3 regions of the Streptomyces sp. NPDC053069 genome follow, and region 2 is predicted to be linked to each of the others. Evidence: riboswitches for the same ligand, from Rfam matches in the RefSeq annotation. Region 2 holds a riboswitch; each other region holds the start of a gene.
What was found. Region 2 has a riboswitch for cobalamin ahead of ACIGXP_RS10505 (HoxN/HupN/NixA family nickel/cobalt transporter). Riboswitches for the same ligand answer to the same signal wherever they lie in the genome.

Region 1 (2,251 bases), on a different contig from region 2:
CCACCCGCAAGGGCTACCGCGCCGGCCAGATCGCCTCCGCCGGCCTGGTCTCCCTCGCCCACGGCACCAACGACGCCCAGAAGACGATGGGCATCATCACCCTCGCGCTGATCGCGGGCGGCGCCATCGCCCCGGGCTCCAACCCTCCCACCTGGGTCATCCTCTCCGCCGGCCTGGCCATCGCGCTGGGCACCTGGATCGGCGGCTGGCGCATCATCCGCACCATGGGCACCGGCCTGACCGACCTGGAGCCGCGCCAGGGCTTCGCCGCCCAGACCAGCGCCGCGACCGCCATCCTGGCCTCCTCCCACCTGGGCTTCTCCCTGTCCACCACGCACGTCGTCTCCGGTTCGGTGATGGGCGCGGGCCTCGGCCGCAAGGGCGGGGTGGTCCGCTGGTCCACCGCGACCCGCATGGCCGTCGCCTGGGTGCTCACCCTCCCGGCCGCCGCGCTGGTCGGCGCGGGCGCCGAGTCCGTCACGGACCTCGGTGACTGGGGCACCGCCGCGGTCGCCGTCTTCCTGGTCGCCGCGAGCGCCGCGATCTGGAAGATCTCCCGCCGTGAGGTCGTCGACCACACCAATGTCGTCGCCGACGCCGAGGAGCCGGCCGGCGTGGTGACCACCGCCATCGCCGCGGTGGCCCCGCCCCCGGCGGGCACGCTCACCGAGGACCTGACGGCGACGATCCCCTCCCCGGCCGCCGAACCCGCTGCCCCGGCCGCCCCGCCGGCCGCCACCGTCTGACCCCGGCCACCCCGGTTACGAAGGAAGCATCATGAAGATCGACTGGGCGGCCCTCGGCTCCGTCTTCGGCGTCAGCCTCGCCTTCACAGTGGGCCTGGTGGCCCTGTTCACCCTCGGCGTGGGCGGTCTGGCCCGGCGCGAGAAGGCCGCGGCCCAGGGCGGCTCCGCCGGCCTCGCCGTCACCGGCGCCTACGTCTGCTTCGCCGCGTGCGCGGCGGCGGTGGCGTACGGCATCTACCTGATCGTGGCCAAGCCCTGACCACACCCTCTGAAGGCTCCCCTCCCCCGGAAGGCGGAAGGGGGGCCTTTCTCATGCCCGCACACCCCGCGATGTGGGGATCCGCACACTCTCCCCCTGCAGGTCAACGGCAAGTTGACGGCCGTTCGGGGCGCGTGGTGGACTGCCCAGGCCATGTAGGGCGGCAGAAGAGGAAGCCGGTGCGAATCCGGCGCGGTCCCGCCACTGTCACCGGGGAAGAACCCCGGGAGCCAGGAACTCTCACCGCCGAATCTCGTCGAACCAGGGCGCGGACACCCTGAGTGAGGACACGGATCGCCATGCTCGGCTGCCGAAGGACCAGGACCCGAACCAGGCCCGCTCCTGTACCCACGGCCGGCTGAGCCGATGGGTGCCGATCGCACATACGCGTACGGCGCCGCCGCCGGCCTTCTCGGTGACCTGCTGCTCGGCGATCCGCGCCACGGGCATCCGGTCGCCGCGTTCGGCCGGGCGGCCGCTGCCGTGGACGGCGCGTTGTGGCACGACCACCGCGGCTGGGGCGCCCTGCACACCGTCGTGTGCGCCGGAGGCGCCGTCGCACTGGGCGCGGTGGCCGCACGCGCCGTACGCCCCTCCCCCGCCGCGTCCCTCGCGCTGACCGCCGCCGCCACCTGGGCGGTCGTCGGCGGTACGTCGCTCGCCCGGGAGGCCCGCACCATCGGGCGCGCCCTGGAGCGCGGAGACGTCCAGGCGGCGCGGGCCCGGCTGCCGCATCTGTGCGGCCGGGATCCCCAGGCGCTGGACGCCGACGGGATCGCCCGGGCAGTGGTCGAGTCGGTCGCCGAGAACACCTCCGACGCCGTCGTGGGGGCACTGGTGTGGGGGGCCGTGGCCGGGGTTCCGGGGCTGCTCGGGTTCCGGGCGGTCAACACGCTGGACGCGATGGTGGGGCACAAGTCCCCCCGCTACCGGCGCTACGGCTGGGCCTCCGCCCGGCTCGACGACCTGGCCGGCTGGCCGGGGGCGCGGCTGACCGCCGTGCTCGCCGCCGCGGCCGGGCCCGACCCCCGCGGTGCCCTGCGCGCCTGGAAGGCCGACGCCCGCAAGCACCCGAGCCCCAACGCCGGGCCCGTCGAGGCCTCCTTCGCCGGGGCCCTCGGCGTACGCCTGGGCGGCACGCTCTCCTACGGCGGCCGGGTCGAGCACCGGCCGGTGCTGAACGGGGACACCGGACGGGCGGTCCGGGTCACCGACATCGACCGGTCCGTACGGCTCTCCGGCCGCG
Region 2 (2,251 bases):
GCCGGCATCACCACCCGGCTCCTGCCCGTCGAGGTCTCCCTGGCCCCGGGCCCGACCCGGGGCCAGACGATCGTCGACCGCCGCCCCCGCCCCGGCGAGTCCGAGATCCACGAGGGCAAGCGCGAACACGCCCTGGTGGACGTGGCGTTGCAGGTCGACGTGGACCGGTACGTGAAGCTGTACCTGGAGACCGTGGAGCGCCAGGGGGTGGCGTTCGGATCATCCCGGCGTCCGAACGACACCCCCTAGTCGGCGGCGGGCTTCGCCGTCCAGCGTTCCTCCACCCGCGCGACGCGCCAGTACGACAGTGCCGCCGCCCACACCACCACGAACAGGCCGACGATGAGATAGCCGACGTTGTCCAGGTCGAGTCCGGCGATCCAGCCCGTGACGCCGTCGTGCAGACCGAACTTCTCGTGCAGGACCCCGACCAGCTCGATCGTGCCGATGACGAAGGCGACCGCGATGGACAGGCCGGTGATGGCGAGGTTGTAGAAGACCTTGCGGACGGGGTTGGAGAACGCCCACTGGTAGGCGAAGTTCATGAAGGTGCCGTCGAGGGTGTCGAACAGGCTCATGCCGGCGGCGAAGAGCAGCGGCAGGCAGAGGACCGCGTACCAGGGCAGGCCGGCGGCGGCGCCCGAACCGGCCATCACCATCAGCGTGACCTCGGTGGCCGTGTCGAAGCCGAGCCCGAAGAGGAAACCGAGCGGGAACATCTGGCCGGGCCGGCTGATCGATTTGGTGAGGCGGCCGAGGATCCGGTTCATGAAACCGCGCGAGTCCAGGTGCTGTTCGAGCTCCCGCTCGTCGTACGCCCCGCCGCGCATCGCGCGGAAGACCCTGAGGATGCCCACCAGAGCGACCAGGTTCAGGGCCGCGATGAGGTAGAGGAACGTGCCGGAGATCGTCGTTCCCAGGAACCCGAGCACCTGGTGGGTCCGCGAGTGCTCGTCCATCACCTTGCCGGCGAGCTGCGTACCGCCGGCGATCAGCACCGCCAGCACGACCACCACGCTGGAGTGCCCCAGCGCGAACCAGAACCCCACCGACACCGGCCGCTTCCCGTCGGCCATCAGCTTGCGTGTGGTGTTGTCGATCGCGGCGATGTGGTCGGCGTCGAACGCGTGCCGCATACCCAGGGTGTAGGCGGTGATGCCGAGGCCGATCCCGAAGACGTCGGTGCCGACCCTGTAGTGCTCGGGCACGACCAGCAGGAAGAGGATCCCGAAGGCGACGACGTGCAGGGCGACGATCACCGTCAGCAGTCCCGCCGTCTTCAGGGTGTCCTCGCGCCGCCAGCGGAAGGAAGCAGCATCGGCCATCGGGTTCACGCTCCAGCACCTCGTGGATCACTTCGTGAGCTGCCGTGGCCGGTCTCCTGGCTTACGGGGTGGTGCGCTCTTCGGTCCCTGCCTTCCCAGCCGTACGACCGACCAGTGGCCCGGCTGCTGCCGGACGGGACCGGAACTCCCCGGTCACAGTGGCGAGGGCCGCGTCGACTTCTCATCGACTTCCCGAGCACCACGGCCCGCCCACCGTACGGGCGGGAGCGGTGCACTGCATAGCTGCGCACCCGTGCAGGTATTCAAGATCACAAAGCCACCTGCGAGGATGACGCCATGCATCTCGTGCCTGCCGACCGAGCCGACCGGCGCACCATCGACGGTCACCGGGTGTGCGAGGCGATCGCCGCCATCGGTGACGCGGACCGGGTGCGCACCTGGGCCGGCCGCTTCTCGCTGCTGGCCGACGCCAACCGGCTCGCCCTGCTCCTCGCCCTGCACCGCACCGGCCCGCTCGCCGTCTCCGACCTTGCCGTGGCCACCGGAATGAACGATCCCGCCGTCTCCCAGGCCCTGCGGCTGCTGCGGGCGGCGGGCGTCGTGGCCGGGGAGAAACAGGGACGGGTGGTGCGCTACCGCGTGGTGGACGCCGAGCTGCGCACGGTGCTGGACCTCTGCTGAGGTGCTCCCCTCGGCCCCCCATGCGAAGGTTCCCTTTCCGGGTCATGTGGACAGATTTGTACTGTCGTCCACCTCCCCCTGAAGGGATCCCGTATGGCCCCTGTGGCAGACCGCTCCCCGGACCTCTCCTCCAAGAACCCCGACTGGTGGCGTCAGGCCGTCATCTACCAGGTCTACCCCCGCAGTTTCGCCGACGCGGACGGCGACGGCCTCGGCGACCTGCGCGGCATCACCCAGCGCCTGAGCCACGTCGCCGGCCTCGGTGCCGACGCCCTGTGGCTGAG
Region 3 (2,251 bases), on a different contig from region 2:
TGGCGCCCTGCTCGGCGCCGACGAAGTAGAGCAGGATCAGCATGAGGATGCCGAAGAAGACCGCCCAGGGGGCAATCGCCTTCAGTGGCAGCTTGGCGGGTACGACGGGGGTGGTGGCTGTCGGCTGGGCGACGGTCTGCGCCATGGCAGAACCTCCTCTGGGAGTTCGCGTCCCATCTCGGTGGTGCACAGGACGACGGCCACGGGTCTGACTCACGGGACGCCGCGGGGGCGTCTCGCACACAGTGGCGCGACCGTGCCGGATTCCCACCGGCTTCCGTCTCGCCGTCGTCGATATCGGACAGACCGTACCGCGTGCCGCGCGCTCGGCCAAGACCGCCTGCCCCCGCCGTGATCTTCCTCTCCCAGCAGGCGGGACAGGACGAGGCCGGTGGGGCGGCAGCGCAGGCAGGGCCCACATCAACGGCGCCCGGGGGCAGTTGCGCACGGCCGTGTCGGTGGCGCGCACCGGACGGTGGCGACCTGCGCCGGCTCGGTGCCGTACCGGACCCCTGGGTCAACGGGGATCCGCACGGCGCCGTGGCGGCGTGAAGGCGTACAGGTCGAGGATGTCCGGCTGGGGAGCGACGCCCGGGCCACCCGCCCGTACCCACGTCACGATGTCCTCGGTCGCATCCGGGTCGTTGACAAGTCCGAGCCAGACCGGCCGCGCACCGGCGGCCCGGCCCGCGGTGGACGGCTGTACGACGATGACGTTGGCCTGGTCGCACACGTCGAGGCAGTCGGAGATGCGCACCGGCACCTCCGCCCGCAGCCGTGCGGTCTGCGCCTGGTGATCAACCCCCGTCACCTTGGGGCTGCCGCAGCAGCAGTCCCGGCACACGACGACCCGGCACGGCGCCGCAGCGCTCCCCGTCCCCGCTCCGCCGGACGCCTCTTCCGCCGGCCTCTCGGGCACGCCCATGTCACTCCCCTCCCGGGGAGATCCGCCCCGGTGTGCGTCGAGGAGGCGACCGCGTGAGTCTCTGGCTCCCGGGTCGTCGCCCGCCCGGCCTGCCCGCCCCGGGCGGAGCGGAGGCCTGCCGGAACTCGCTCACCGGTCACAGTGGCGGGACCGCGCCGGATTCACACCGGCTTCCTCGGACCGCCGTCGCCCTATGTCGCAGGTCATCATGCCATCACCGGTGGGAGCGCCGCGTGTACCGTCACCGCTCCCGCCCTCCGACGGCGGCCGGAGCGACGACCGGGCCGGGGGGTGTCGTTCGGATCATCCCGGCGTCGCGGGCCCTGGCGCTGCACGCTGCCCGCGGCGCGCCGGCCGACCCGGTGGGCCGTGCGGCGTATGTGGGGGATCAGGGCCGGGACTTCGGCGCGGTAGGCGTCGTAGGCGGCGCCGAACCGCCGGGCCATCAGGCGGTCCTCGACCCGGACCCGGCGCAGCAGCCCGGGTATCGCGGCCACCAGGAACGCCACCCGGACACCGAAGCCGCAGGCCGGCACGGAACCGGTGACCAAGCCGAGCAGGCCGGTGTAGATGGGGTGGCGGACCAGCCGGTACGGCCCGTCCGTGCGCAGCTCGTGGTACTCCCGGACCGTCGGCACACTGGCCCACATCGTCCCCAGCACCCAGCGGGACCACAGCAGCAGGGCGGTCGAGGCGACGGCGAGCAGGACACCCAGGAGGGCCGGCTCGGGCCGCCAGTACTGCAGATGGCGCCAGAACCCTTCGAAGCGCCCGACCAGGATGAAGAACGCGGAGACGCCCGCCGCCGGCAGCAGCCGGCGCGGCAGCGTGCGGCGCAGTCCCCGCAGCCAGCCGCGCAGTCCCAACCGGCTCCGCACGCCGAAGTGGACAGCGCCCACGACCCAGGCCGCGACGAAGATCAGGACGCAGACGTCGACGGTCAGGACGAGTGCCGAGTGAAGAGAACCCATGCCTCAAGACTGCTCCGCGTACCCAGCCGATCACCACCACCCACGGGTCGATGGAGAGGCCCCGCCTATCCCCACCGCTCCCCACCGTTCTCCGTCCACGGATGGAGAACGCGGCGGCAAGGCCCGTACCGGACACGGCAGTTCGGGCGTGTCCCGGGTGTGGCGCTGCTAGCCTGCGCGCAGGTGCTCGGGCGGGACAGGGGAGGAGCTGAACGCCGTGGTCCATGCGTTCGCCGTGTACCGGGACGCCATGCGCGAGGCGTGGGGTGACTGGTGGCTGGCCTGGCCCCTGCTGCAGAAGGTCGGCGTGGGGGACGTCCTGCACGACTCGCGGGGGTCCGTCCGCGCGGCCGGG

Region 1: another riboswitch for cobalamin. It lies ahead of ACIGXP_RS21340 (cobalamin biosynthesis protein); the one in region 2 lies ahead of ACIGXP_RS10505 (HoxN/HupN/NixA family nickel/cobalt transporter).
Region 3: another riboswitch for cobalamin. It lies ahead of ACIGXP_RS07850 (hypothetical protein); the one in region 2 lies ahead of ACIGXP_RS10505 (HoxN/HupN/NixA family nickel/cobalt transporter).

The regions. Positions count from the first base shown of each region.
Region 1 is NZ_JBITZN010000008.1:399,708-401,958, reverse strand. Features, by position in the region: gene ACIGXP_RS21350 (inorganic phosphate transporter) at 1-746, shown strand, start outside; gene ACIGXP_RS21345 (hypothetical protein) at 778-1,005, shown strand; cobalamin riboswitch at 1,126-1,266, shown strand; gene ACIGXP_RS21340 (cobalamin biosynthesis protein) at 1,372-2,251, shown strand, end outside.
Region 2 is NZ_JBITZN010000004.1:137,850-140,100, reverse strand. Features, by position in the region: gene ACIGXP_RS10510 (nucleoside hydrolase) at 1-249, shown strand, start outside; gene ACIGXP_RS10505 (HoxN/HupN/NixA family nickel/cobalt transporter) at 246-1,325, opposite strand; cobalamin riboswitch at 1,354-1,544, opposite strand; gene ACIGXP_RS10500 (ArsR/SmtB family transcription factor) at 1,623-1,967, shown strand; gene ACIGXP_RS10495 (glycoside hydrolase family 13 protein) at 2,061-2,251, shown strand, end outside.
Region 3 is NZ_JBITZN010000003.1:181,795-184,045, forward strand. Features, by position in the region: gene ACIGXP_RS07845 (CbtB-domain containing protein) at 1-145, opposite strand, end outside; cobalamin riboswitch at 182-325, opposite strand; gene ACIGXP_RS07850 (hypothetical protein) at 518-919, opposite strand; cobalamin riboswitch at 981-1,102, opposite strand; gene ACIGXP_RS07855 (methyltransferase family protein) at 1,132-1,896, opposite strand; gene ACIGXP_RS07860 (hypothetical protein) at 2,114-2,251, shown strand, end outside.